Regions from separate parts of the Peribacillus sp. NPDC096379 genome, predicted to be linked through region 3. Evidence: predicted binding sites of a transcription regulator. Region 3 holds the regulator's gene; each other region holds the start of a gene.
The links. The regulator LexA, encoded in region 3, represses DNA repair genes until DNA is damaged. The targets are predictions, from matches to a motif close to CGAACATATGTTCG.

Region 1: ACIQZI_RS10160 (YhjD family protein) is a predicted target of LexA. The motif match lies at 4,494-4,507, and genes of this name have one in related genera.
Region 2: ACIQZI_RS18515 (DNA endonuclease) is a predicted target of LexA. The motif match lies at 6,299-6,312, and genes of this name have one in related genera.

The regions. Positions count from the first base shown of each region.
Region 1 covers NZ_JBIWFD010000002.1:219,868-230,101, reverse strand. Annotated here, with positions in the region: gene addB (helicase-exonuclease AddAB subunit AddB) at 1-3,214, opposite strand, end outside; gene ACIQZI_RS10165 (TVP38/TMEM64 family protein) at 3,444-4,055, opposite strand; gene ACIQZI_RS10160 (YhjD family protein) at 4,550-4,909, shown strand; gene ACIQZI_RS10155 (competence protein ComK) at 4,980-5,555, opposite strand; gene ACIQZI_RS10150 (IDEAL domain-containing protein) at 5,774-6,010, shown strand; gene ACIQZI_RS10145 (YitT family protein) at 6,262-7,074, opposite strand; gene ACIQZI_RS10140 (M48 family metallopeptidase) at 7,506-8,777, opposite strand; gene ACIQZI_RS10135 (HD domain-containing protein) at 8,875-9,396, opposite strand; gene ACIQZI_RS10130 (hypothetical protein) at 9,445-9,624, opposite strand; gene lplA (lipoate--protein ligase) at 9,790-10,234, opposite strand, start outside.
Region 2 covers NZ_JBIWFD010000004.1:263,046-273,279, forward strand. Annotated here, with positions in the region: gene ACIQZI_RS18480 (ABC transporter ATP-binding protein) at 1-690, shown strand, start outside; gene ACIQZI_RS18485 (ABC transporter ATP-binding protein) at 665-1,642, shown strand; gene ACIQZI_RS18490 (DUF1177 domain-containing protein) at 1,655-2,605, shown strand; gene ACIQZI_RS18495 (M20 family metallopeptidase) at 2,606-3,874, shown strand; gene ACIQZI_RS18500 (IclR family transcriptional regulator) at 3,974-4,741, shown strand; gene ACIQZI_RS18505 (aminopeptidase) at 4,823-5,749, shown strand; partial or broken gene ACIQZI_RS18510 (ATP-binding protein) at 5,945-6,134, opposite strand; gene ACIQZI_RS18515 (DNA endonuclease) at 6,373-7,224, shown strand; gene ACIQZI_RS18520 (putative motility protein) at 7,418-7,612, opposite strand; gene ACIQZI_RS18525 (hypothetical protein) at 7,628-7,864, opposite strand; gene ACIQZI_RS18530 (flagellin N-terminal helical domain-containing protein) at 8,309-9,970, opposite strand; gene csrA (carbon storage regulator CsrA) at 10,122-10,234, opposite strand, start outside.
Region 3 covers NZ_JBIWFD010000002.1:764,347-774,580, forward strand. Annotated here, with positions in the region: gene ACIQZI_RS12815 (CotD family spore coat protein) at 1-148, shown strand, start outside; partial or broken gene ACIQZI_RS12820 (HNH endonuclease) at 540-656, shown strand; gene ACIQZI_RS12825 (N-acetylmuramoyl-L-alanine amidase) at 900-2,309, shown strand; gene ACIQZI_RS12830 (hypothetical protein) at 2,585-3,133, shown strand; gene ACIQZI_RS12835 (hypothetical protein) at 3,244-3,792, opposite strand; gene ACIQZI_RS12840 (hypothetical protein) at 5,220-5,510, opposite strand; gene ACIQZI_RS12845 (hypothetical protein) at 6,484-6,735, shown strand; gene ACIQZI_RS12850 (hypothetical protein) at 7,372-7,839, shown strand; gene lexA (transcriptional repressor LexA) at 8,166-8,789, opposite strand; gene yneA (cell division suppressor protein YneA) at 8,945-9,250, shown strand; gene ACIQZI_RS12865 (YneB family resolvase-like protein) at 9,268-9,915, shown strand; gene ACIQZI_RS12870 (DUF896 domain-containing protein) at 9,991-10,227, shown strand.

The DNA of each region.
Region 1 (10,234 bases), 540 kb from region 3:
TTTTTAAACCTGCTGGAATCATATTTGAGTTACTAAGAACCCCTTGTTCCAATGATTGATCCATTAATTGAACAACGTCTGGATCACCTAATAGCAGACCCTTCATTTTAAAACTTTTAAATATTTCTTGTTCAAGTTCCGAAAGATCGACCATACCCTTGCTTTTGACAACCGGGTTATGGACATGGAAATAAAGTACACCGGCAGGCAATGCTTCTTTTCCAACCAAAGAGCTTGAATGAGTAATCACGATATCTAAATATGTGAGCATCTGCAGGGCCAGTCCGTAATACACTTCACTTAAATTCAAATCCTTTTCACTGGATTTATAGTCTAGCACCCGTAAATAAACACTGTCGTTTTCTTCCGCTTTATCAATGCGGTCAATCCGGCCGACTAACTCCATCTTTGTTCCATCTCTCAACTCAAATGAAAGCGGTGGTAACTGACCATTTTTCCCAAAACCTAGCTCTAATCCTACTGGTACAAAGCCGCTTTGCCTTGCTTGTTCGCTTAGGACGATGGAAGCTCGTCCAATTACCTGCTCTAACTTTCGCTTTAAATAGTGGTGTCGATTGCTACTCAATAAAATTTGGTTTTGCAGCTTCGGTGCGAGTCGTTCAACAGCCTTTCTTGCAAGCATCAAACATTGTTCCTTTGTTAAAGAGGACCAGGCTATGTTCCGTTCATATAAATAATCCGAGATGATTTTTAACGCACCATGAAACATTTCACCAATATCAGGAGCATCCAGACGAAAAATCTTACGCTCCTGTAGCTTCAATCCATGGGCAGCATAATGAGCAAACGCGCAGCTATTGAACATTTCCATCCGAGATACACTGGCCAAAATGGTTTCTCCATAGATTTTTCTACTCGTTTCCTCAGATATTCTTTTGGTCTTGTTTTGGTAAAATAAGCTCGACAGCACCCGAACTGCTTCTGGCCTCATCCATTCATGATCCATATAGGCATTATAAACATCCCACCATACAGGATGAACTGGGTAATTCCTTTTTTTAAGCTGAAGCTGCGCTGTTAAATAAGACAAAGCAACATCGTAATTCGCAGCATATTCTGCCTGTTCACTTGCATCTAAGTCAGACGGGTCATTCATGAACACTACTTCTTTCACTTGCGGCAGCACGTCCTTTACCCGCTTAATATAGGAAGAAGGAAGCAGTGCTTTCCCTTCTTCATCTGCTAACGGATACGTCAAATACAGTGATTCAGATGGTGTTGTAAAAGCTTTATACGCGACAAACTCTTCATCTAATAAACGGAGCTTTGAGCTTGGTGCAACCCCAAATCCGTTAGCGGCTAGGTTTTCACGGTCCTGATCTGATAAAATCCCATCCTTGCCAGCCTTACCTGGTAAAACACCTTCATTTAGACCTATAACAAATGCGGTACGAATGTCATCTAGCCTTGATAAATCAAGGTTTGCGACAAGCACTTGGTCAATTGCCGGTGGAACGAGGGAGAACTTTAATGTTTCAAAACCACTTTCCATTACAGTTGAGAACTGTTTTAACGTCATTTTTTCTTCGCTGAGTAATTCTACGAATTGATCAAGCAAATTAACAACCGAATTCCACGCCTGTTCATGTTCTCGTGCACTGATCAGATCATCTCGCTCTTCTGCTTCAGCCTTCAATTTTTCTAACTTCTCCGGAATGTTTAGTTCTTCCAAATATAAATACAGCGCTTCGCACATTTCTCGGCCTGTTTGTGCACGCTTCAAGCGTTTGGATAAACGTAAAATGGCAGAATTAAAAAGTTCCTTCAGCTCGTTAATTTCATCTTCCAATTGCTTTTCCTGATTAGTCTGGCGCCTATCCAAAAGCTCCAATCCTCTTATTCTTCTATAGGTCCATGGTTCTTTTTGATACCATCTATTCCCTTTTATTCCACGAGAGAGTACATAGTTCTCCAATCGGTCTACCTTTTCACGCATGATATCGGAATTCAGGTTGATCGGATGTAGAAGTTCTGTTTTTATAGCTCTAAACACCGGTTCATAACGCCAATTTGTGTTCAAAATCTCTAAGGTAGAGCGAATGAGTTCAATTACCGGATGATTCAACATGGTTCTTTTTGTATCGATAAAAACAGGGATCTGATAATCCAAAAAAACCGTGTTGATCAGATCATGATAGGATTCGCCATTTCGGACCAATATAGCCAAATCCCGAAAGCGGTAATTGCCATCGCGAACAAACCGCAAGATTGTCCGGGCAACTCCTTCTACTTCTGCTCTTCGATTCATCGCCTGTACGATTGTAACGCTCGTTTCCCCATTAAGTTCATGCGCTGGTCGCACAGTAAGATTGGCTTCGAGATGCGACAGCCCTTGATTTCCTTTAAAACGTGGCGCACTCTCTAAATGTTCATCATTCTCAACAGTAACGCCTAAGGCCAATGCTCGTTGATAAATATTAAAGTAAGTTGAACCGGTTTGTCTGAAAAGATTTAACCCATCAGGTGGGGATATCCTATAAGGCTGATCAAGCGTTAATACAACAGTTACATCCTTACATTGTTTCAATAATTCTTCTACAATTTGCAGTTCCTGAGGCGTTAAGCTATAGAAACCGTCTAAATAAATCGAAGCTTCTGTTATATAACTTGATTGAGCCAATTTTTCAATCAATAAACGGAAGTAATCCTCTGAATCCAAATACTTGCCTACCAATTCATCTTCAAACGCTTGATAAATTAACTCTAAATCATGTAGTTTATCACGAACGGCATCTTCTGATGAATATTGTATAGAACGTTCTCGGAATTCATTGATATCTTTAGGATCAAGACAATAGCGTTTAAACTCAGACAACATTTCTTCCATTTGCACGATGAAGCCAGGCTTGTCCGCTGAACGACGAAACATTTTTAACTCAGTCTTTTTGTCTTCCATGATTTTGCGGATGAGCATGTTCACTCCGACACTGTCAAGATGGCGCCTATTGCCCCCGCCTGTTTCTTGAAGGATTCGCCATGCTAAACGACTAAAGCTGAACACCTGCGCTCGCATCATTCCCTCTAGGCCTGGTGTTTTAATTAATTTATATTCAGACAGAAATGTCATTTGATCCGGAACTAAATAAATAATCGGTTTTCCAGCTGGGTCTTCAACAAGCCTATCACGTATCTCATCAAGCACCTTTGCCGTCTTTCCTGACCCTGATCGTCCAGTAATAAATCTCAACGCCATTACCCTGCCCCCTTTTCTAGCTTTTTCTTCTGTATCTATTCGTTCATCATATCAAGTATTTAATCAAAAAAAGACATTGGATCTCCAATGCCTTTTTTACTTATTATACTCTTAAATCGATAATTTTTCTTGTTCCATGATTGGTAGGGGTGGCACGTTAAACTTTCATCATACATATAACACCGACCAGAATGTCATCATTATTTACGTTTCATTTTACCCGCTGCCATTACTCATTTTCCCTACTCATGTTTCTATTTAGCCTTGCCTCTATTTGTTTCCCAACAAGCCATAATACAAAGATTATAATGATAACGATTACCGTGCGTAACGGCTGATGGAACAATGAAGTTATATCGTATCCTATAAAACTAATCGTAAAAATCATGACCAGCTTCCCACCTAATAATGCAAGTGCATATGGCATCGGTCTTATATTCGAAAGACCAGCTACAATATTCACAAGGGCAGAAGGAGTAAACGGAAAACAAAGTAGAAGAAAAAGCGGGCCGAATCCATGTCTCTCTACCCAATTCATAAGCTTTTTAATCTGTTTATTTTTTTGAAGAAACTTTAATAGCCTTCGGTGCCCATAATGGCGAAATAAGAAGAAAACAAGCAACGATCCCGTAACGGTCCCAATCCATGAATACATAAACCCCAGCCATAGGCCAAAAGCACTCGCATTTGCAAATACAAATACAAAGAGCGGCAGAAAAGGTAGGAACGACTCAAACATCGGTAAAAAAATCCCTGGTAATGGTCCGAACGATCGATACTGTTCAATTAACCCCAATATATTTTCTAATGTAAACCAATCACGAATATGCTCCAAATCCATTTCAATCTCCTCAATGTCAAAAAAATCCAATGCTCCTTCTCTTGCTTATTTTCTGGAGTAGTCAGCTTAGATGTATATCATTTATGCTCTTTTGATCCACTTACAATATGTGAAACATAGGCATGTCCCAAAGCATCTACCCCCATACTCTTTACACCGTTTATTGCGCTATTTGCACGTTTATAAACGATATAAAGTAGATATGGGCCTGACCCTTTCGTTTTGGGACACCCTTATGTTTGAACAATGTGAAGCTTCCCGATTATACGCCTATCTTTTAACTAAAATCATAAGCTATTTTTTGAAATAAATAAATAATTTATGACTTATCTAGAATTTAGTCTCATTTTCATACTTCCCTCACTCGACAACCGATAATCACATTTTCATTTAATTTTAACTTGATTAGTGATACATTTTCCATTATCATTACAACAGAGAACAAACGTTCCTGCTTTAATTTCAGTTGGGTATTGTCAGAAAGAAGGATGATAATGACTCGAATTCCAGAACACGACCGCAATATCATTGAAAAAGCACTCTATCTTCCTATGGTCGTTACAATTTTCAATCGCGATTTACACATAATTGAGGGCAGTTCTTTCAAGATGAAGAGGCCTTACTTAGAAATGGTAGAAGCAGCGTTGAAATTAGCTCAATCCGATTTGGTTCAAGTTAGAAAATACTTAAAAAAAGAAAATATTAAGGTTAGCGAACTAAAGAGAGACCAGGAATTTACGATGTATTGCTTTTTATACAAAGGATATGAAGAGCACCATAATTATTTCAATCCACGATTAAAAAATAAGGTAGAAGAATTATTGCAAAGTTATTTCAAAGAAGTATTTACCTAAATGGCTCTTTCTTACCTTATCTAAGGAGACATAAGAAACACACAAATTCATCATGTCTCCGTTCCTTTTCTTATTCTTCAGTTTTTTTAGCTGAATAATTGCGAGGGGTCTCTGAAGCTTCCATACTGTTATACATTCTGTGCAATCCATAAGCCATCTTTCCTGTCTCTTTATTTATTTTACTAATCTTAGACTCAAGTTCTGCAGTTCTTTGCATTTGATTCGTGAATGAACCAATTGATATATTCACCTCTAACGTGATATTGTTACGAAAATAAACTTGAACCATTCTATTGTCTTTCTGTTTATACTTTATAACATGGTGATGCGCAATCCAAATGCAATCATCGTTTATGGGTGAAGTAGTTGGAAAAAAGAAAATAGGGTTTGTCTGATCAATAATAATTGGCGCTTTATGAGTAACGCCAATTAATCGCCGTGTTCCACCTTTTCTTCCTTCATAGCTACTTCCAAAGTATTCACAGCTTTGATTGATAATTACCTTGGGCTTGAATGGCGAGATAAATTCATCATTTGTTTCAACAACTTGCGAATAGATTTTGCTGCCGTATACAATCGACTTAATGAAACACGTAAATGGAGTGATTTCATAATTTTCAATTAATGATCGTTTTGATTTTTTCACTTTTCTTTTCCCCTTCCTTTTTACATCATTCGGGATCAATAATATCACAAAAAATAGTTATATATACCCACTTTGTGTACATTTAGCAATTCTGTAACAAATTTACAAAACCTAAACATTTCCACAAGAATTAAAATATTTTTTGAAAATTTAAAATTTTTATTGATTTTTCCTCTAAGGATTCCATATAATAAAAAAAAGGTCAGGAGTGGATCTTCATGAAAAATGAAAAATTACCTTCAGAATTAGTAAAGTCGTATTTGGCCAATAAGAAAAACCAGGACGCTTCACTGCAGGATACATTCATTGAGATGATTATTCACGAATCTATACTCATTAACAAAAGAACACAGCTTGAACAGCAAATCGACCAAGCACTCGATGAGAGGAATAAGCCTTTATTTCTAAAATTAAGCAGCGAAATGAACGAATTGATAAAAATGTTTGGTACTTAAGAACAAAAGCGCAAGCGCCTTGTTCAACCTTGAAAACACTCGCATTCCATTCGGTTGAGATCGTTCTTTTACTTCTTAAGCTAGTGTGATGTGACAAGAGGAGGTAGGCAACTTGCCCCCCAAAAATGAGGTTGTCTACAAAAGAAAAAGGTCTGACCCACCATTCTTCACACAGAATAAAATACGTGTATAACACGATAGCTGTATGAAGCGTGTGTGGTCAGACCCTTATGAAACTCTTACTTTCTTCACTATTTTCCTCTATCAAACATCCCCATTACCTCGGTCGTTTCCGTAATATTAACAAATGCATTCGAATCGATTTCATTAATCATCAATTTAACATCCGTTAACTGATAGCGAGTAATAACTGTCATAAGAATTTTTCGACTTTCCCCTGTATATGCGCCCTCTCCATCCATTACTGTAATCCCTCGATAAAGGTTAGTAAGCAGCTTCTCCTTCATCTCATCACCCTTATTTGTAATGATCATTAATGTTAATTTAATATGGTTCGTATGAATCGTATCGATGATCTTTCCTGTTGCATAAATTGCAACAAGTGTATGAAGAGCCGAATCCCAATCAAACACAAATCCAGAGATAATAACAACAATAGCATTCATTGCCGAAATTAACGCTCCCAGCGGAAAGTCTCTCTTCTTAGTAAGCAGCATCGCAATTATATCAAAGCCACCCGAAGATCCGGATGCCCGAAAAATAATCCCGATCCCAATTCCCGTAATAACACCGCCGAACAGCGATGACAAGATCGCTTCATTTGAGATTGCTTGAACAGGAACCACATACAAGGTAACTGAAAGCACGACGACAGACAAAATTGTATACCCAATAAAACGTTTTCCTAATTTCATAACTCCGAATATTAATAAAGGTAAATTAAGCAGAAAGTTCAAAATTCCGGTATTGAAGGGTGTAATGATTCCAAGCATAATCGCAATCCCGCTAAGTCCACTGCTTAAAATTTGATGGGGAATCAAAAATAAATTATAAGCAACCCCAACAATGATGGAGCCAATTATTATGACCAAAATATTACGCATAACTACTCTCCCTTTAAACCAGTGATATTTCCTGATCATTTAAAGCCACAAAAGACTCCTCTGTCCACAGAAATAATTGTTCGGTTTAGATATTTTTTCTACTAATGATTATTATTATAGTAGAGAAATAAAGGAAAAATAATTTAATAGTCTTTTCAGATTATATAGGAAATTCCTTAGGGGATAAATGATAAGAAAAACTGTCATCTGCTATAGGTCACAAAAATAATTATTCTAATATACATTCAATACTCGAATATGTCAGGTGTATGAATTGACACTAAAACTCATTGCAAAATGTATAAAATGAAACTTCAATCAATGGGGTTTTCTTCATCCCCCTACTCTTCTTCGATCTATCTAAGTCTTTAAGCGCCGTTAATGTAAAATACATTCTTTTCTTACAAAAAAATAAACTGACCGAAGTCAGCTTATTCATTCTGATTACTCGTATCATATTGATCAAGCATTGAAATTCTCTCGAGCATGGAGGGGTGTGTGTAGCGAAACCATTTCACGAGCAAAGGAGGATTCACTTGACTTAACCCAGCTCTTGTCAACTCCTGAAAGGAACTAATTGCAGCATCTTTATCTTGAGTCATTTCAATCGCATAGTGATCCGCTCGGCTTTCCTGATACCTTGACACATAATTAGATAAAGGACTGGAAGCGAACAATAAAATAGATGTAATCAATAAAAATAATGGGAATGAACGAATGCTGCTAACTTCTGATATGTTTAGAACTTTCCCCCAGCGCCTAATGGTATAATTCATCAATTTCGCAGTGAACCATAAACCAACAAGCGTTAAGACTAAATAACCTGCAATTCCGAAATAAATATGTTTTTCCACATAGTGCCCCATCTCGTGCGCCATGATAAAGAGAATTTCTTGATCATTAAGCCGACTCAAAGTCGTATCCCATAAAACAATTCGGGAATTGGAGCCGATTCCCGTGACATATGCATTCAAGGCATTCGTTTTTTCCGCCATATTCACTTCATATACATGCTCAGATGGAATATTCGCGTTATCTGCCATATCTAATATCTTTGTTTCTAATTCCTTGTTTTTAAGCGGATAAAAGTCATTATAAAGTGGATCAATAACTACCGGCTGAACGAACATGATAAATAATGAAAAAGGAATCGTCAAAACCCAGGCATACAGCCACCATTTCTTCGCACTTTTTTTCATCAGCCAATATAAAACAGAGACAATAAGAATCATCGTCCCGAAATCGACCCAAAACTCAATCACTCCATCCTTCATCCATGAAGTAAAAGATTGAGTACTGATTCCATAGCTCTTGCCTAAGGTGTAGCGATAATAATTAAGCGGGAACACAACAACATAACTCAACAAAGATAACCAAAATAAATAAATAGCATTTTGAACAATTTTCCACTTCGTTTGCGATAAAGACCATTTTTCAAACCCTCGTGAAATGCCAAATGCTAAAATAAGAAAATAAAATAACCAATCAAATGGTACCGCCGCAAAAAACAGAAAATTTCTGATTTTCGAATACTCTTCACTCAATACCCATTCCCTTTCACTCAAAAAAACAGCTGGATCTGCAACCGTTCCTTTTAAAGCTTCAGGTATAATAGATTGGGCTCCGTGAAATATATACACATACATACCAGCTATATATAAACCAAATAAAACGATTGCAGTTAAGACCGATTTTCTTACCATAATCCAACCCCTTCCTTATCACTTCCTACTTTAAGTGTAGTACATAACGGACAAGTTAGAACCATTTCCTAATATTGAAATTGTAAGTTTTGTGCAACTAACCTTCATGATTTCTTACTTTTTCAATCATTTCATCAAGACGGATAATGCTTTTTTTTGCACGCTCAAAATCAATCTTTCGATAATGATGGAGACCACCTTCTTCTTCGTCTTTCTCATCAGCCCATTTTACAATTTGTTGAAGTGGCGTGCGAATAATGTCATTTGTAGGTAGAAATGAATCAGTATGGAATAGAATCGCGAGGGATATGGTTTTGGCTTGGATTGGATTTTCTCCAAGTCGAATAAGTAGCTTATGAGCTCTTTCTGCTCCTTTTATTGCATGTATATCATTTTGTTTATAAAGGTCATAATCCCACTTCCCATTTTTATACCATGTAAAATGTCCCATATCATGAAGCAAACCGGCTTTGGCAGCTATATCGACGTCCACATTCTGCTCTTTAGCCAAGTGAAAGGCATGGTATGCAACAGCAATAGCGTGCACTAACCCAGAACGATTTAAATATTTCTGTGTAATATGATGTTGAAATATATCAAGTAGGGTCACGTCTCTCATTCAATCCCCTCCTCTATTATAGTAAGCTTATTGTCAAGCCTGAATTTTTTAAATGTTATCATATCGAATATGCAGAAATTTTTCAAGTGGAACATCATAATGCTCTTTAAGCGGTTGTTCAAAAAGTCCGGTAAACAGATTGAGAATCGCATCAAAGATCCGTCTTCCGGGTCCTCTTGAGATGCGCTCCTCGAACTTCTCGGCTCTTTTATCCTCCCTTTTGAACATGTACTTTAAGGAGTATTATAAAAATATGGCCTTATTATTCTATTCAGCCTAATAATCACAAGTTCACGATAGAGTTCTTGTAATCGCCAGTGATTTATCTATAGAAGAAAACTAAAAGCCCCATCTATCGAACAAACGATATATGGCGGCTTTTTAAATTTTCTATCAGTAAATAAGATTAATAACTTCTTCTTTTGTTACATTCCCAAAGTAATGCTTCACATCAACATCTGCTAAGACGCGCTCAATTTCAGTGCGTTCATAGCGAATCCCCGTAAGTTTCTCTTCAATTTCGCTCACATCGCCGACACCAAAGAAATCTCCATATACTTTACAGTTTTCAATTTTTCCTTTATTCACTTCTAAGCGAATATCAATTGACCCTACTGGAAAGCGGTGTGAATGTTGTAAGTTGAACTTCGGTGATTTACCATAGTTCCAATCCCAGTTTTGGTAACGTTCTTTAGAAATCTCATTAATTTTTGCCCAATCCTCTTCCGTTAAAACATACTCGGGAATGGTTTCTTTTTCTTCATAGATATATTTAAGAATCAAAGAACGGAATTCTTCAATGGTCATGGGTTCTTCAAGGAACTCTGCGATATTGGCT
Region 2 (10,234 bases), on a different contig from region 3:
ATTATGGAATCGATTAAACTCCATCAAAAGGTTTCTAAAAAAGAAGCGAAACAAAAAGCAATTCAAATGTTGCAGTTAGTTGGCATTCCAGCCCCAGAAAAACGATTAAATATGTACCCACATGAGTTTTCCGGTGGAATGCGCCAGCGAGTAATGATTGCCATTGCTCTCTCATGTAATCCAAAACTATTAATTGCTGATGAACCTACAACGGCATTGGATGTAACCGTTCAAGCTCAAATATTAGAATTAATGAAGAAATTGCAGGATGAATTCAACACGTCCATTATTATGATTACTCACGACCTTGGAGTGGTTTGGGAAATCTGTCACAAAGTACTTGTTATGTATGCAGGAAATGTGATTGAATACGGAACCGTAGAAGAAATTCATGATCATCCAATGCACCCTTACACATGGGGTCTACTCGATTCACAAATAACAGAAAATATTGAAGATCATGAAATGCTGACAACAATTCCAGGAAGTCCACCAGATCTAAGACAAGAGATTATAGGATGTCCATTTGCACCACGATGTTCCTATTCTCAAGACATCTGTTTTTCCAAAGCTCCTGAAATGGTTGAAGTAAAAGAGAAGCATTTTGTTGCATGCCATTTTCAAACGAAAGAAAACCGATTAAATAGAAAGGAGAGATCTACTCATGCCAGAGCCGTTGTTAAAAGTTAGAGATCTTAGAAAGTATTTTCCTATAGACAGCCCTATTCCATTTAAAAAGTCTAATCAAAGTGTCAAAGCTGTTGACAGTGTTAGCTTTGACGTTATGCCTGGTGAAACACTTGGTGTTGTGGGTGAATCTGGTTGCGGAAAATCAACAATGGCTCGTCTAGTGAATCAGCTTATTCCCCCTTCTAGCGGCACGGTTGAGTTTCGGGGAGAAAATTTAGTTGGGATGGATGCAAAAAAACTACGGGAAACTCGGAAATCCATTCAAATGGTATTCCAAGATCCGTACGCCTCATTAGACCCAAGAAAAACGGTCGGCGAGCTGATTGCGGAGCCTTTAGTTATACATCGTATCGGTGACAAAGCCTCTCAAAAAAAGCGTGTTCTAGAATTATTAGAGGTGGTTGGTTTAAGCCATTATCATGCTAAACGATATCCTTATGAATTTTCAGGCGGACAGCGACAAAGGATCAATATCGCAAGAGCTTTAGTGCTGAATCCGGATATTATTATCTGCGATGAACCGGTTTCCGCCCTGGATGTTTCCGTTCAAGCCCAAGTGATTAACTTATTAAAAGAATTACAACGGGATTATAACCTTACCTATATTTTTATCTCACACGATTTAAATGTCGTCCGTTATATGTGTGATCGTATTGCCGTTATGTATTTAGGTAAAATCGTCGAAATGGGTACGTATAAGGAAATTTATGAGAACCCTAAACACCCTTATACAAAAGCCTTATTATCTGCAATCCCGAAAGAAAGTCCACACGATAACAAAGAACGTATTATTTTAAAAGACGCTGTTCCAAACCCAATTAATCCACCAACAGGATGTCATTTCCACGAACGATGCCCATATATGATGGATATTTGTTCAACGAAGATCCCTCAGTTAATGGATACAGGCAATGGTCATATCGCATCTTGTCATTTACTTGAAGAAAACTAGGAGGAGAAAAAAATGTCATTCAAACATGTCATCGAACTTTATGAATTATTAGATAACCAATACGTAACAGGTGAAGATGTTAAACATTATTTAAGCAACATCGGGGGTGATGGAAACATCACAGTGGAGACTGTTCATGGTGAACTCGGTTCTACTGATTTCGTTAAAGTTACGATCCCTGGAAAAGATGGGAAATCAAAAGGTGGTAATGCCCCTACTTTAGGTATTATTGGTCGCCTTGGTGGAATTGGTGCACGTCCGGAAATGATCGGGTTTGTTTCTGATGGAGATGGCGCCCTTTCTGCTGTATCCGCTGCAGCTAAACTATTGGACATGACGAAAAAAGGCGATCAGCTTATCGGCGACGTCATTATTACAACACATATTTGTCCAACAGCACCTACTTTACCGCATGATCCAGTACCATTTATGAATTCACCAGTTGACATTTTTACGATGAACCAACATGAAGTCACAAAGGAAATGGACGCGATCCTATCTATCGACACAACAAAAGGAAATGCGATCCTCAATCACAAAGGATTTGCGATTACACCAACCGTTAAAGAAGGATATATTTTAAAAATAAGCGATGATTTATTGCATATCTATTCACAATCTACTGGCACACCACCTGTGACATTGCCGATTACAACACAGGATATTACGCCATATGGAAATGGTGTTTTTCACATCAACAGTATCCTTCAGCCTGCTGTCGCCACCTCTAGTCCAGTGGTCGGCGTAGCGATTACGACCCAAACAGCCGTTGCTGGTTGTGGAACGGGCGCTACTCACTTAACAGACGTTGAGCAGGTTGTTCGATTTGTGATTGAAGTGGCTAAAGGTTATGGAGACAATAAGTGTTCTTTTTATAATCAAGAAGATTTTAATCTATTAGAAAGCTTATACGGAAAAATGGACCATCTACAAACATTAGGAGAACAAGGAGCTGAGAAATAATTGAATACGATCCAACTAAAACAACAATTAATTGATGAAGTAGAAGCGAGAAAAGATGAATTACTGGAATTGTGCAGTGCTCTCATCCAAATTCCAAGTGAAAATCCACCAGGTGATTCCACAGAGATCAGCCAATTTATTACAGATTATTTAACTAAATTTGATATTGCTGTAGATCGGCATGAATCAGCTGATAAAATGTACAATCTCATTTCAACAATTGGCAATCAAGATCAAGGTAAAAACTTGATCTTCTGCGGTCATACGGACGTAGTTCCTGCTGGAGATCGATCTAAATGGGATTTTGATCCGTTCTGCGGAGAAATCAAAGATGGCTGGATGCTAGGTCGAGGTGCTAGTGACATGAAGGCTGGTCTTTCAGGATTAATCTTCGCTACTACCCTGCTTAAGCGAATGAATATTGAGCTTCCTGGGCAATTATCGCTTGTCATTGTCCCTGATGAAGAAACTGGCGGGGAATTTGGTGTACCGTGGTTGTTAGAAAAAGGACTTGTGAAAGGTGATGGCTGTTTAATTGCTGAGCCGTCCTCTCCAAGAAATCCGACGATTGGTCAAAAAGGTTCTTATTGGTTTGAACTTGAAGTATACGGTCAACCGGGACACGGAAGCTTATCTCCGTTAGCTGGTCCTAACGCGATTAGTGATATGGTGAAGGCACTTTTAGAAATTCAAAAAGTGTGGGATATCCAAATCGAGCTTCCTGAAGAAGTGAAACCATTAATCGAGGTGTCGCACCGTTATATGCGTGAAGTGGAAACGGAACGATTACAATATATCGATGTTTTCGAAAGAATCACGTGCAATATTGGCACGATTGAAGGCGGCACGAAAGCAAATGTAATCCCTGAAAGTTGTAAAGTTCAAGTGGACTGTCGTTTACCATTTGGGATTACCCAACAAGAAGTGACTTCCTTTTTAACAGAAAAATTAGATGCACTAGGCATTCAATACGAATTACGACGATTTGGTTTTAGAAGTGAAGCCAATTTCACAGATGCAAAGGATCCTGTATGTAAAGCGATCACAGAAAATATTACGTTCGTAACAGGAGATGAGGCATATGGCGTGATGCAATGGGCAAGCAGTGATGCCCGTCACTTTAGAGAATACAATATCCCTGTACTCCAATACGGTCCAGCTTACTTGCCGACCATCCATGGCTATAATGAGAGAGTTAAAACAGAACAAATCATTACTTGCGCCAAAGTGTACGTTGCGGCAATCATTGATTTTCTCTACTCAAATTAACATTTCTTTTTAATTGAAACTCAGGCAATCTCTTTCTATCAGAAATATTTGGTATGATAAGGATAATGTTCTGAGTTTCATGATTGATAGGGGGATTCCATGCTAAAAACAGTCGACGTAGCACTAACAGTTATTCAGATGTTTACAAAGGACGAGCCAGAATGGAGCGGCAGTGAACTCGCTCATAAAATGAACCTGGATCATGCGAAAATTTATCGCATTCTTGAAACCTTTGAATCACGTAATTTTTTACAAAAAGACCCAACCACCAAAAAATACTCCTTAGGTTTTGCAGCTTGGGAGCTCGGCATGGCTGTGTATGATCGATTAAATGTAAAAGAATTCATCCAGCCCATTCTAGAAGAACTATTCCAGCAAACCGAAGAATCTGTGTTCCTTACTCTTCTAGATAAGGATGAGGCTGTTACTTTTGAGGCGATAGAGCCTGATAACAAAGTAAAGTTCTCTGTTACAGTTGGCAGTCGAGCTCCCTTATATGTTGGTGCTTCCTACCGTTCCATTCTAGCCTTTATGTCGGAGGAATTTATTAACAGCTATTTAACAAAGAGCGAGTTAAAACAGTATACAGAAAAAACAATGACCAATCCTGAAGAGATAAAAAGAGACTTAAATAAAATCAGACAACAAGGTTGGGCAGTCAGTGAAGGTGAATACACACCAGATATCATTGCTATTGCCGTCCCTGTGTTCGACCAGCATCACAAAATCATAGGCTCTTTAACAATATCCGGACCGATTTATAGAATGACAGAAGAGAAAAGAAGTGAATTTATCTCGCTTTTGGAAGAAGCACAAGTAAAATTAGCGGATGTTATCTACAAATTCCCATTGAAAATTAGAGCTTAACAGTTTAAAAGAACACACTCTAACAGCAAAGAACCCTTCTTACTAGAGTCATAAACAGATCATTGAAAAGGAGATCGATCCATCTTGCAAACATATATTGACGTAGCCAAATCTGTTCTCCTTCACAATTTACATATAAAACGAGATGAACAGATTTTAATCGTAACCGATTCTTCCTTACATGAAATTGGCGAAATCTTCTCCCGAGCTGGAACCGTATTAGGGAATGAAACAATGTTAATCCAAATGACACCTCGATCAAAATCAGGTGAAGAACCACCGAAAATCGTCAGTGAAGCGATGAAAGCAGCTGATATTGTCCTTTGTATTACCGAACACTCCCTTACCCATACAATGGCGAGAAAAGAAGCTTCAGCCAATGGCGCACGTGTTGCCACCATGCCTGGCCTCACATTGGATATGCTTGAAGAAGGTGCCATTTTGGCAGATTATTCAGAGGTCGAACAACTGACCGCACAATACTGCGACATTCTTGAAAAAGGTGAGCAAGTAGACATTATGAAGGACAACCAAACACTTTCCTTCTCCATCAAAGGTAGAAAAGCCATTCCAAGCACAGGCGTTTTCCGCAACAAAGGCGAATCCGGCAATCTCCCTTCCGGTGAAAGCTATATCGCTCCACTCGAAAACTCTGCAAATGGAACGATCAACATTGACGGCTCCATTGCAGGAATCGGTGTATTAACGGAACCTGTGACACTAGAAATCGAAAATGGCAGACTCGTCGATGCACATGGTGAAAAGGGCAGACAACTGTTGGAGCTGCTAGGAGACGGCCCTGGTAGAACCATTGCAGAATTCGGCATTGGCACGAACAAAAAAGCCAGACTAACTGGCAATGTGTTAGAGGATGAAAAGGTATTTGGCACTGTTCATATTGCCTTTGGCAGCAACAAATCCTTTGGCGGAGTTACAGAAGCAGGCGTTCACATTGACTGCGTCATCAAAGACCCTGTTGTTTATATAGATGGTAAACAGATCATTTAGCAATTATTTTAATTTATAACTTTTATTATCTTAGCAACACGTTGATACTCTGGGATTCATTTTCTCCCAGGGTTTTTCTTGTCTGATGATACATAATACATATCAACATCGATTTATTCTTCCCTCTGTCATCGGAATAAAAATCCCCATTTATTTCGGTTACTTACTTACTTACTTACTTACTTACTTACTTACTTACTTACTTCGGCGGGGAAACCCAGCCTTTCTCGTTTCTTTGATGCGATACAATTCTCCTTTGATATTAAGAGTAACAGAGTGATGAAGGAGTAGATCTAGAATGCAGTAGCTAACACATTTCCCCCAAATACTTTCCCCATTCAATAAATGATTTATTAAATGTTAAGATTGTAGTCCCATTTTCATATTATTTGATGCAATATTGGAAGGTGACTGACACTTTGATTCTTTTTTCTACTGAAGAAATGGCCACTTGACAGGGATTCAAGCAAATCCTATCTTCCTAAACTATCAATCAATTATTACACCTTAAACTCTATAAAACCTCTGTAATTTCAAAAGTGTTATCACCGAACAAAATTTCTTTTTTTTACATTTATTGATGATATGATACAATTAAAGAACGTATATTCCTATTTAATGAGGTGAATATTTTGTACTCTTTAACAGATATACAATTTAATGTTCTAATAGCCAGCATCTTGGGTGATGGGGAAATTACTAAAATTTATAAAAACAGTCGTAGAAAAAATCATAGTTATCGTGAACATTACGGGGTTGCTCAAGAAGATTATCGTAAGTGGAAAATTTCTTTTTTTGAAGAAATATTGTATTTAACTCCTAGAAGCTGTTCTGTTCGTTCCTCTTCATTGCCCTTGTTTACTACATTACATCCACATTTTTATACTGATAACGGAACAAAGCAAATCCCGTTATCCTTATTAAAATCTTGCAATTTACCGCACTTCCCAGCGATACTTTTTATGGATGATGGTTCATTAAGTATCTCTCACCGGATAAATCATCAAAAGAAGCTTATCTACCTAATTCCGCATATCTATTTATACTTACAATGCTATTCGCTTGAAGAGTTAACGGTTCTTAAACTACATTTCAATGAAACATTCGGAGTAGTATTTCACTTAAGTGCGAGAAATGATGGACAAGGATTCATTCTAAAAACCACCTCTGTTAAAGAAACTTATCAATTTCTCGGCATAATCTCCCCTGTTACCACAACATGTGATTCAATGTATTATAAAACATCTTGGGAATACCGGTTTGCTGAAGAAAAGAAAAAGTGGCAATCTAAACTACCAGATTATCACTTAATAGCAAGCAGCTCCGAGCGCTCAAAACCATATTCCGAAGCAGAGATTACAAGGCTAATAGAATTAAAAGAAAGAAGATGGACAACACAAAAAATTGCCGATGATTTGCAAAGAAGCTATTGGTCTGTTACTGCTAAATGGAGTGACATTAATAAATCACAATAAAGATCCCCACGATACGCAAAGCTTTTTGCACACTTATCCCTCAGTCCATCAAAGCCGTTGTTCTATGGATTTTTTCTAAGCCTGTTTAAATCGATTCATCTTGAATCCTACTATTTATCAGCTTGTTACAAAATACTGTATGGTATCACTGAGACAAGATACCTGTCCCTGAATTTCTGCTCCAAAAATCCTCTTATACTTTCAAATCAAAACTCCCACCTAAGTGTGGTTGAGCAGCCTGTTTGATAGCAACTATGGCACTTGTACTCATTAACTTCTGAATAGTTTCTCCTTGTGGTTCTACATCCCCTGTGCCATCCATGCCATCTTCATGATTGACATTGAAGCTTGTTACTGTACCTGCCGTTGACATTAACGCAATATCCACGAAAAGATCACCTTACTACGGACAACAGTTTAGTTGTTTTTCTAAAAAATGAACTTCGCTTTTTAATTCATTCAATTGACCATTCAATCGATCAACTTCTGCCTCTGTAAGTTCATGATCGAGAGTATATTGAGCTATCTTTTTCATTTCGTGAAGCTTTATTTCTATATTTTCTAAAATATAATCTTGGTTTTTACACCATTCAAGCTGTTGTTCCAGAAATTGTTTACATTCCTGCTCTTCTTTATTCATGAGTTCCTCCTCAAACAACTTTATATGAAAAGAGACCCTAGAAAATCTAGAGCCTCTTTCATATCTAAAATTAACGAAGAAGTTGTAGAACTCCTTGTGGTTGTTGGTTCGCTTGCTTTGCGACTGTATCTTTCGATTACAGAATAGACTATATCTTCATCCATGGTTTTCATGGAGCTGGGCACTTCGAACAGCTTTTGCTGCCCTACGAGATTCATAGTCATAGCCTTTACCTTAGACCGTATTCTCTAGTCGTTGAACCTTCTCCAGAGTTTCCTCACAGGAGCTTGGCTGCTGATTATCCATTGTTTCATCCTCATCATTTTCATACCTTCACGCCTACCGTTTCCAGTTACGTTGTGGTTGATGAAGCTTTAGGAAGTTCCAGCAATTCACCCAGTTATACTCTAGCTCGTTACCAAGCTAGACGCCCTTCTTCATCAATTATCTCAAGAGTTGTAGAACTCCTTGAGGCAGTTGATTTGATTGAGCCAACATTGCTTGTGCTGCTTGAGAAAGAATAGAGTTCTTAGTTTGGTTCATCATTTCTTTCGCCATATCAACGTCACGGATACGTGATTCCGCAGCTGTAAGGTTTTCAGAAGATGTGTTCAAGTTGTTGATTGTGTGTTCTAAACGGTTTTGGAACGCACCAAGATTAGATCTTTGTGCAGATACTTTTTCAATAGCATTATTAATTAAAGTAGTTGCCTCTTGTGCACCTTCTTTAGAAGAAACATCCACACCTTTAATTCCTAGTGCATCAGTACGCATGTCTTCAATTGTAACTTTCATTGTTTGTGTTTGGTTTGCACCAATTTGGAAATCAAGACCTCCGCCTTGTGTTGCACTGCTTTGTTTAGCTAAACCTAGTAACTGAGCAGCTTCACTGTTGTCGAATTTAATACTGCTAGTTGCTTTATCTGAACCACTTTCCACAACAAGTGCTCCGTCTTTTACAGATACAGTTACATTAGCAAGCTGTTTGTCAGATGAAACTGTACCATTATATTCGGCAATTTTATTGTTAATGTCAGTTGCTAAGTCAATAGCTAACTGATCCATTCCTTTACCAGCAGTAGTAGCATCGTAGTCATCTTTAGTTCCCACTGTATTTAATACTACTTCGATTTCAGTACCATCAACTGTTAAGTTAATTTTATCAGTAGCAGCAATTGCATTGACTGACGCAGCACCAGCTGCACTAAATACTCCTTCATTACCTTTTGCAGAAACTGTATCAGTGCCATCATCAAGGTCAGTTAAACCTAAAGCCAAGGATCCAGCATTACTGATAATATCTACAGTAGATGTTTCGCCTACTGAACCAGATTTAATGCTGATACTTCCATCTGAGTCAGCACTAGCAGTTACTGATACATTCGCAATTTTGGTTTCATTTGCTTTGTTGTAATCAGTAATTGCTTTATTGATGTCTTCCTGTAATTTAGCAGCATAATCTTTAGAGTTAATAGCTCCTGCGCTATCAAATGCTGCATATGCATCCCCATCTAATGTTACATCAATATTTGCCCCATCGATTTTAAGGTTAATAGTTGTAGCTCCTGTGGCCGTGATTTCTCCTGTTGCTAATGCAGAAACGCTATCGGCTGTTGCTGCTGTTTCTTTTCCAAGTGCTGAACTGATAACCGCTGCATTGTCAGATCCCGGTAATTTTTTCGCACCAACAGAACCATCAATTAGTTTCTTTGTATTAAACTCAGTTGTATTACCAATACGGTCAATTTCTTCCTTCAACTGACCAATTTCTGTTTGGATAGATTCACGGTCAGCATCAGTATTAGTGTCATTAGAAGACTGAACAGATAGTTCACGCATACGTTGAAGGATATCATGCGTTTCATTTAATGCACCTTCAGCCGTTTGAATCATTGAAATACCATCTTGTGAGTTTTTAGAAGCTTGTTCTAAACCACGAATTTGTCCACGCATTTTTTCAGAGATTGCTAGTCCAGCTGCATCATCTCCTGCACGGTTGATACGAAGACCTGAAGATAGTTTCTCCATTGATTTAGATTGGTTTGCTGATGCAGTTGATAACTGACGATGTGTGTTAAGTGCTGCGATATTATGATTGATAATCATGTTTGTTTCCTCCTTGAGTTTTAAGTTCCACGTCCTTGTGGGATTTGGCGTTGTAAGGTGATCAAGTCGGCCGCCTGTGTCACCTACCAACGCTCTACTAGTAATATCGTCACTTACATTTAATAGTTAATAGAATTTGTAACTTTTTTTCCTACTTTTTCTTAAAATAGTCACTTAAATTTGAAAGTAGAGTTGATTTCGTGTTAATCGCTTCATTATTTTCCTCCTGAATGGCCAGATAAATTTCCTTTCGATGAATCTCTA
Region 3 (10,234 bases):
AGTTATTAATGTTAACAGAACTGTTATTAGAAACGAACATTTCTTTCCAGTACATGAGAGAGAAGTTAATGAAGTAGTGGAGGAAAACGTTGATTGTGGAAGAGACTTTAATGACAACAATAGATGTAGACCGTTTTGGGACAGGTAATTGTGTAGGTTTAATATAAGAGAGCACTCATTCAATGAGTGCTTTTTTTATTATGAAGGATGATGGATATGGAGAAGCAGCAAGCAAATTGTATGAATAAATATTGTGGGGCAAGAATAGTCGGTACTTGTTTAGATGGAATTAAATGTCCTGTTTGTAATGATCTTGTTTAGTCTGCTCCTTATGATGGAATGCCAGGACATATTTAATTACAGCCTATTCAAAAAGAATAACAGACCTAAATATAACAAAGGATTATCAATAGAAATATCAGCAGATACAGATAATCTTACAGCGAAGCTAAGAGCAATCTCTAAACATGCATAAGCACTAGCCGATGAGTTGGAACAGATTGATTTATCTGTATGTGATTATTATGGATGGATTATGAATGGCAGCTGAATACAAAACCAAGGAACAAAAGAAGAGGTTCTACAGGTCGAGTGGATGGGAGCAGCTAAGACTCGAGGCTTTAAAGAGAGATAACTATGAGTGCCAAGAGTGCAAGCTTTAGGCATATAATTTCTATCATTATTACTACCAAAAGTGATTAATTAAAGAGAGAAGGCTTATGATGGCATATTAAGGGAACAGAACAGCTCCATTCTTTTCTTTATTCGAGGGGGAGAAAAATCCTTTACTACACAAGCTTCTCATTAGTACTATTTTGATAAATTACCATTTTTTGTTTATAAATGTCGAGTTGTGTGGTAAAATGACAGTGAAAATAAAAGGAGGAACACACAGTAGGATGAAGAAAACTAAATTGCTTCTCAGTATTGTTTTGTTGATTAGTCTTTGGATACCTCTGGGAGGTTCAAAAGTCCATGCTTCCAATACGTTTACAGATATCTCTCAAAATCATCGAGCTTACAATGAAATTACCTATCTAGCTACTGGTGATATTGTTAGCGGATCACTGAATGGTAGATTCAATCCGAATGATTTAGTTACAAGAGATCAAGCAGCAGCGATGATAGGAAGAGCCCTGGAACTAAATGGACAACAGAGGCCAACAGAGTTCAAAGATGTCGGTTCGGGTAACTTTGCATCAGGATACATACAATCGGCAGTAGATAAGAAGATTTTATCGGGTTATGGCGGTGGCATATTTAGGCCTGCGGCTGTTGTTAGCCGCGGAGAAATGGCTGTCATGATTAGTAAAGCATTTGGCTACGAATTCGGAGGTACGCTATCGGGTGCAGCAAATGCTCTGATGAGCATAGGAATTGCTCAAGGAATGACGAATGGCTCATTTGGAGCGGATCATTCATTAACGCGAATGGATTTTTCTATTTTCTTGGCAAGAGCCATAAATCCCAAACTGCGTGTTAATTCTTCAGTTACCTTTAGCAATGAATTATTCGTAACATCAAGTTCATTAAATGTTCGATCAGGACCAACTACGAAATACCCAGTGGTTGCATCAGTTGCTAATGGAGCAAGTGTGAAATCAGCGCACAAAGTAGGAAACTGGATATACATTCAAACGGGTGCAAAGGAAGGGTTTGTTAGTGGTTCATACGTAAGTTCTTCAGTCGACGCACCACCTGCATCATCACCTTTGGCGGATAAAACGATTGTCATCGATCCAGGTCACGGCGGTACAGACCCGGGAGCAGTTGGTTTTGGTCTCTATGAAAAAACGGTTGTCTTAGATACTGCTCTAAAGGTCAAGCAATTGTTAAAACAAACACCATTTGATGTTCAGCTTACTAGAGAGAAAGATGTTTATATCTCTAAAGATAACCGGTCAGCTTTTGCTAATAATTTAAAAGCGGATATTTTCGTCAGCATTCATGCGAATTCTGTTAACGATAGCAGTGCAAACGGAACTGAGACCTATTATTATAAGTCTGCTGCGACTAATACTAGAATTACTGAAAGTGCAGAACTAGCAAAAGCTATTCAAGCAAGACTAATTGAGGCTTGGAATCTCAGAGATCGTGAAGTGAAAACCGCTGAATATGTAGTTCTTAAAAAGACGAACATGCCTGCTGTGCTTGCGGAGTTAGGCTTCATAAGTAATGCCTCTGATAATGAAAAATTAGCATCACCATCTTGGCGTCAAAAAGCAGCGGATGCTATTTTTCTAGGAATATTAGATTACTACAAAGGAAATGGCTATGACGTTAAGAAGTATTATAATCTCGTAGAGTGAACATAGGAGGAGCTTTATAGGCTCCTTTTTCTCTACCCAAAAAGGAGAGTAGATGCGATTTTACCTATCATACACACGAAAATGTTGTTAAATCAATAAAAAAACAGAGCGAGTTCATATGCGGATTCGTCTGCTATTATACATACTTTTATATGTGTTTTTAGACCTGCGGGTACTCCAAAAGAGAACGGCTTAATAAAAATGAAAGGTTTGTTTATGTATTCATACGAAGAGAAAATGCCCGTTGATATTATGTATATAGGAGGGGTGTAAAAATGAAGAAAATATTACTAATTAGTATAGTATCACTTTCTCTACTGTGTCTTACGGCATGTACTGATAAAATAGAGACTCAACCAAAAGAGGAACAGAAAGAAAATGATGAGAAAGAAGTTACTCAGATTACACCAGAAGGTGGGTTAGGTGACACCTTAAAAGTGTTTGAACAAAATTATGGACCTAATTCAGGAAATAACGACCTGGCAAGTTTTAAAAACGATTACATACAACCAGGTTTTTGGGAGGGTAAAGCCAATAGTTTTTATTTTATGTTAATAAGGACAGACAAAGCCAATTGGACGAAAGAACAAGTATTAAATGAAATGAAAAAGGTGATTCCGAACGATGCTGTAAAGGTTAAGGAATATTTCTATCGGGACAATCCCCAAATGGAAGTTATTGAATATACGAGTGAATCTCTAAAGAATGTCTTTGATGATTTGTATGAACCAGAAGAGCCAGGAAATTTTAACGTCTTATTATATAAAGAAGAAGACATTTTTATTAGTGCTAGTGCGCATGTCGGTAAGCCCCCTGAAGAGTAATTTGATATTTTGCATAGAAAAAGTCCCTTCTCTTAATCGAGATGAGCATCTTTTGGATAATCGTTTGTTAAACTAAAGCACCAGTAAGTTGAATAAAAAACTTTATTTCGCTAACCACCACAGTTATTAATGGTAATTGACGTAGTTGCATTTGTTCCATAGGAAGGAAGAGCTGCTGTAATGTTCGCTATACCTGTATTGCTATTAGCTATATATGTTGCGTTAAAATTCCCCGCTGTGTCCGTTGTAACCGAGGATGGATTGACGCTACCAAGATTATTGTCATTTACTTGAAAATGTACAGATACCTCTCCGGCAGGACTCCCGTTTACGAATACTCGACCCGAAAGATTCGATGTGTTTCCACCTGTTCCGGCTGTACATATGGGACTTTGGGCAGCATTGAAGTTATTAATAGTTGCGGTAGGTTGAGAACAGTCGATGATGGTAATTGAAATGCTAGCGATTGTTCCAGAACAATCTGGCAGCGTGGCAATAATTGAGACTGTACCCGTACCGTTTGTGGCGATAAATACAGCTGCAAAATGCCCAGTTGCATTGGTAGTAGTCGCAGTGGGGATGAGAATACTAAGAGACGGGTTACTTACGGAAAGACTAACAATCATCCCTGCTTCAGCAGGACTCCCATTTATGAACACTTAGCCAGAAATAAATCCTGTGTTATTTCCTGAATTTGACGAACATAGTGTAGACGGGTTAATACTTAAAAATATCGACGATTTTGGGTTTGTTGTCCAACAATCATGCTGGCTTGTTGGACAATATTCATGATTGAGTTGTCTTGGGCCTGTTTTTCGAGTGACAAAACAATATCCCATCGAATTAACACCTCACTTATATAGGGTTAGTTAAGTTTATTCCAAATGATTAAGTTTGCTTGGACATTTCTCCCTTTCTTCGCAAGTGATGGTGTCTATATGGTTGTAAAAATGAAACCAATCATTTAATCTCTTACCTTCCCTCAAGCTCAGCCCTATTTTAATAAATCATAAGTTTTCAAGGGAAATTGCTTTGTACTTTTTTTATGTATACCCTCATCAACTCTTCACACCTATTTCTTAACCGCGGATTGAAATAATTATGGTGCTCGTTACCACTTATGCCAACCAACCAGTTTGACCCGATGCAAAGCAGTTCCAGCAGAGGTATATGAAACAGCTCTTAACAGGGATGCGGAGCCATATTTATTTCTAATTTTGTTTACCACATAGCCTAGCTCTCATTTTTTTCACCTGTATGGGAGGAAAGAAGAACAGGGACATTGTATAGTTGTTTACTTTAATTTGTATAGGTTTTGTGCTTCAATGACACAGAGTATGTTTGAAACGCAAGTCCACTCATGGGAAAGCGAGCAATACATGAATATGTACTAAGAGCTAGAACCCTTGATATCGTTGGTATCGAGGGTTTTGTTTTGTGGGCAGTTTGCCAAATTAATTAGGTTCAAAAGTAACTGCCCATAAATCACATCGCTCTCTATGAATTTTTGCTGGAAGAAGTTGATCTATATTTCATGATGGATTTCTCTTTAGATACAGAAGATAGGCAGCGGCTTGATGAGTTGCAGGATCGTTTGCCGCAGGAACTGCCGTTTTAAAGAGCTGACACTTGAAGATAGTACCCGGAGATCTTAGTTGGTAGAGGGAGGATTTTTAGGTTGTATTATCGGTTATATTTATTTCATTTGTTTACTTGGAGCCGAATCCAAAACGTTTTTAAAGAATTGGACCGTACAGTTCATTTAATCTCCAGTTGAGTTAAATGAATGTATTAATAATAATTTCTATGATTATGACAATCGTTTGGACTAAAACATCCAAAGGAATTGTCTAAAGAAATCATTCATTAACAGCACCACCTGGGCAATTATGAAATTGTATTTGAGCAATTGATATTACGTTCATTTTTGTTCATTAGCCATTTTACACAAAATTTTCGTAATTATAAATAGGTGTTTTAAGGTTATTAGACACATACTGTTAATTAATTCTCTAACAACCATCCTAAATCAGATGGTAGAAATTATTAGCCATTATTTCATAGCTATTATTATTCAATTATTTTCTTACTTGAAAGGAGCTCTATGTTTATTTTTAAAGGCTATAACTGCCGTTTTTAATGAAGCGTAATTGCCAATAGCAGCATATCCATAAAACCAGCCCATAAAAACACCTGCAATTAAGTTGTGTCGATGACTAATGAAAATGGAAATTAATAAACCCAGTATTAGTGCAGTAAGAGGCACAAACTTATCGGGGACTTTAAAAAATACTTTTATTAGTTGAGTTAGAATCATTACTACCGGTACTGCTATCACAGCATCCCAAAAATTTGTATGGATTATTGGAAAATTCATATTAAGTCACCTCTTAGATAGGGTGCCCCAAAAAAGAAATTTAATCTGCTTTGAATAATAACCAACCAAATGTCGCAGTATAGTCAAATAGGTGCAATGAACAGTTTGGATATCTGACACAAACTGTGGTACGAAACGTTACCTTATAAGTGTATAGGCACGAAATAGGAGAACTACTAAATAAGCAATTACAACTGATTAACCGAAACTCAGAAGGAAAGCCGTCATGTTGAGTTGAAACGAGTTATCTAATCTTCCTCTGCATGTAATGGTAGTAGCCTGAATGTGTATGAAGCTAGGTGAAGTTGGCTGAAAGAAACCTAAGTTGCTTATATAGGATATGGTTTATGATAGGTCGAGATGCTAAAATATTTATGGTGAGAATGTCTAATAGGACTGACGAACTTACGAATGTAAGGGTCTATATAGTTACTATGAGTGAAAAATATAGATTGATACAATCAGGGTCTCCATTGGTATGAAGGATTTTTGTTTTATGGGCAGTTTGACAAATATATTAGGTTCAAAAGTAACTGCCCATAAAATTTTGCAAAAAAATTATCCAAGGACGTTTTTATTTTTCAAATTTGTTCATAATGTCCTATTGGTTTATATCATTTTTGGGAAATACTAGTAGATTAAACTGGTTATTATTCTTTAAAACTACCTAAATTTGATTTTGAAACTTCTGATGAAAGCAAAATCTATATTCAGTGCCTGGCTTATTATGATAATATGTTTAGGATTATAACTTATTTCATCACCAAACAATTTGTTTTTATCGGGTAGATTAAAAAATGTTCATTAAGTTTATGAAATATTAATTAAGCTAACTTTGGTTGGCTTATTTTTATTGCAGTGTGAAGATTACGTGCAACAAACCATATATCGATTAAGTTGGTAATGTTGAATTACTCGACATCCTAAAAGTTAATATACTATTGATTAAATAATATTTATCGGGAGGGAACGAATGATGTGCGAAAAAAATCATCATATACTAAGTGTTATTGATTTTATGCATACGGATAACAAAACCTTATTTGTGAAAGTTGTAGGGTACGATGCGAATTTCAAAATAGAATTTAATGGGGAAATAAAATTCCTGAATGGAATGCCATTTGGAGATTTGATCCATGGACAAAGGTCAATTTTATCACCTGATTGCAGACAGTATATACGAGAGAATTTGTTAAATAAATATAGCGAGGGGAACTTTAATTAACTGAAGTCCAAATGGCTCCCGAGTTTGAATTAAATAATTAGCCTAAAAGACGTCCTGAAGCATATTTTGAATAATGTGCACTTTAAAAAGTCCCTTATTAGGTTTTTTTTATCTTTATCATTGTTGTATTACTTGGACATGTATAGTGTTCGTGACCAGCCAAAGTGACACCATTATACAGTTTAAATAAGTCTAAGAATAAAAAACATAAAAAGGGACATTCACCAATACACTAAACTATATGTTTTTGTTCAAGAAAATAGATAAGAACGTAAAAAAAGTATTGATGTTTCATTTTTAAGGCAATTATCTTCATACTTACGACTGTTATCAAATACAGGATGTATTACAGATTACAGGCAGTAAGACTCTTACGAAGGGACTTAGAGGAATCAAGAAAAGATAAGAGTGGATGACAAACTGTCCGTAAAGGACCGATTGGTTCATCTAACCATTTTTTGGGGATGTTGGACCCGGAAAATGGAAAACTCACTTTATTAGGTTTATTAAAGTAGAAGAGTAAAGGCTTATTAAAAGCCACTTTTTATGTTCTTTGTGAACCGTCTCCAAGATTTTGTGGCAAATACTTTGGAAGTGGGTTTAGAAAGAATATATTCTGAAAAAGGAGGGGTTAGTATGTTTGAAAGAGACGAAAAGTTGATTTTTGAAAGTATTGAGCGATTAGAAAACAATGAGTTGTTGGTTGAAAGTCAAAAAGAGGAATATTGCAAACTTTTAGAGCTACAAGAAATGAAATTTCTCGAAAGAGCTGAAAAAGTAAAGCCAATCATTTCGTACTTAAAAGAACATCATTATTCTTTCCATAATAAAAAGTTCGATTGTCGTTCATTCAAAGGCCCTGTTATTGGTCGAAATGAAAATATAGTGTACGTTTATGAAGGGGAATGGTCATTGGTTACTTCAATTAACCTTCAAACAGGGAAAAGAGACTCAATTATACTGAAGACTTTCTTAGATGAAAATTCATTTAAGGATGCAATGGATGCGTTATTAGAAACGACGTTCGTACAAGAGGATGAATTAACAAAAAGTCAAAAGAGAATAGAAAACGCAAACAAAGATCTCAATAGTGTATTTGGATAACTTTGAATGAATAGGATTGTTTTATAAGTAAGCGTCCAAAAGTCCCCATCGGTTACAGGTGGGGACTTTTGAACGCTTACTTTTCATTAACAAAGCAACAACCTAGAATTATAGAAAACGAATTCCGAATTTGCTAAACCACTGATTTAAGAATTGATAAATTATTTGTAATAGTTTCTAGAATCAGTTCATATGAATTAGCATAGAGAGGTTGTCCAAAGATCCGGGGAGAATCACTTTATTTACATGAATTGTATGAGTAACTGAAGTTAGAATGTTATCGAAAAAATAAACCTCCTGCAATAAACAGGAGGGAAAAAACACTATTAATGGATTTGACGATAAAGTCCAATAACTCTTCCGAGAATTGATACATTCCCTAGAATGATTGGTTCCATATTGGAGTTTTCTGGTTGTAATCTGATGAATTCTTTTTCTTTAAAAAAGCGTTTCACTGTTGCTTCGTCATCATCAGTCATGGCAACAACGATATCACCATTATTCGCGGTACTTTGTTGTTTTACAATAACATAATCGCCATCATGGATTCCGGCTTCAATCATACTATCACCCATAATCTCGAGCATGAAGACTTGTTCGTCATGTGCCGCCATCGATTCTGGAAGTGGGAAGTATTCCTCGATATTTTCAATTGCTGTAATTGGAAGGCCAGCTGTAACTTTTCCTAGTAATGGGACATTAATGACATTATTTTTTGGTATATTATTCGTTTCAGATTGATCTAGTATTTCAATGGCGCGAGGTTTGGTAGGATCTCGACGAATAAGTCCTTTACTTTCTAATCTTGATAAATGACCGTGAACGGTTGAACTTGAAGCTAAGCCAACTGCTTCTCCAATTTCTCTTACTGAAGGTGGATAGCCTTTAGTGCGTACTTCGTCTTTAATAAAATCCAATATATCATTTTGCCTTTTTGAAAGCTTTGACATATATTCACCCCTTCTCTCCTATTCTTATTTTTATTATATCACGCGAGAAATAAAGATACAAACATAAGTTCGAATGTTGTTGACTAAAAACAGGTGTTCGATTTATACTAGGATTATCAAATGACGAACAAGTATTCGATTTTGGAGGGATAAAAATGAAAAAACTATTAAAGAGTCATACCTATACACTTTTATTAGCAGGAATCGTATTTATTTTTTCTTTATTTTTCTCAATGAATAGAAATTATGATAATCTTGACAATTATATATCCGTTACTGTAGATCATGGAGATACTCTATGGAAAATGGCTGAAATGTACAATACAGACGATTTATCGAGAGATGAGTTCATTGAATGGATCATTACACATAATGAAATATATGCTAATTCGCTAGTACCGGGAGAATCTATTATTTTACCAGTAACTAAAACAAATCTAAGTCTAGCAAGTAAGCAATAAGAAAGTTGGAAAGAAAAATGAGAGCGATTATTTACTGCCGAGTAAGCACAGAAAAAGAAGCACAGGAAACATCACTTACGAGGCAGGAAGAAGAGTTAAGAAAACTAGCTAACAAATCAGAATTTGAAATCGTTTCTATAATTAAAGAACAAGCAAGTGGATATGAACTTAACCGTGATGGAATTTTTGAAATGCTGGATATTTTTAAAAAGAAGCAAGCTGATGTTCTTTTAATTCAAGACGAAACGCGACTCGGGCGTGGAAATGCGAAAATTGCGCTTTTTCATGTAATCATAAAAGAAGGTGTAAAAATTTATTCCTTATCACATGATGGGGAAATTGAACTATCTGATTCTGATTCGATGGTCATTAATATTGTTGGAATTGTTGAAGAGTATCAGCGGAAGTTACATAATATTAAGATTAAACGAGGCATGAAACGGGCGGTTGAAAATGGGTTTCGCCCGCAAAAAAATCTGAGCAATCAGGGAATGAGTGGTGGAAGAGAACGAAAGGAAGTTCCAATTGAGGAAATAGTAAAACTTCGAAAGAACGGACTAACATTTGCAGAAATTGCAGCTACTTTAAGAGGGTTTGGTTATCCAGTTTCAAAAGCTACTATAAATCGCAGATATTTAGAATATCAAGTCTCAAAAGAAGATTAACAAAAAGCAGAGAACTTGTATTTTTGCTCTTTTTTATATAACATGACACTATTGAAACAGTAAAGGAGCAAAAGTATGTTATCGAAAGAAAAATTAGCTCGGATAAATGAGTTGGCAAAGAAGGCTAAGTCGAGCTCTTTAACAGTGGAAGAAGCGAAAGAACAATCTAAGCTGAGAAGTGAGTACTTAGAAACGTTCCGTAAATCCATGACAGATACAATCGAGCATTTGACAATTGTTGATCCCGAGGGAAATGATGTAACACCTGAAAAGCTTAAAAGTATCAAAGATATAAAGAAGCGTTTGCATTAAGGAATGT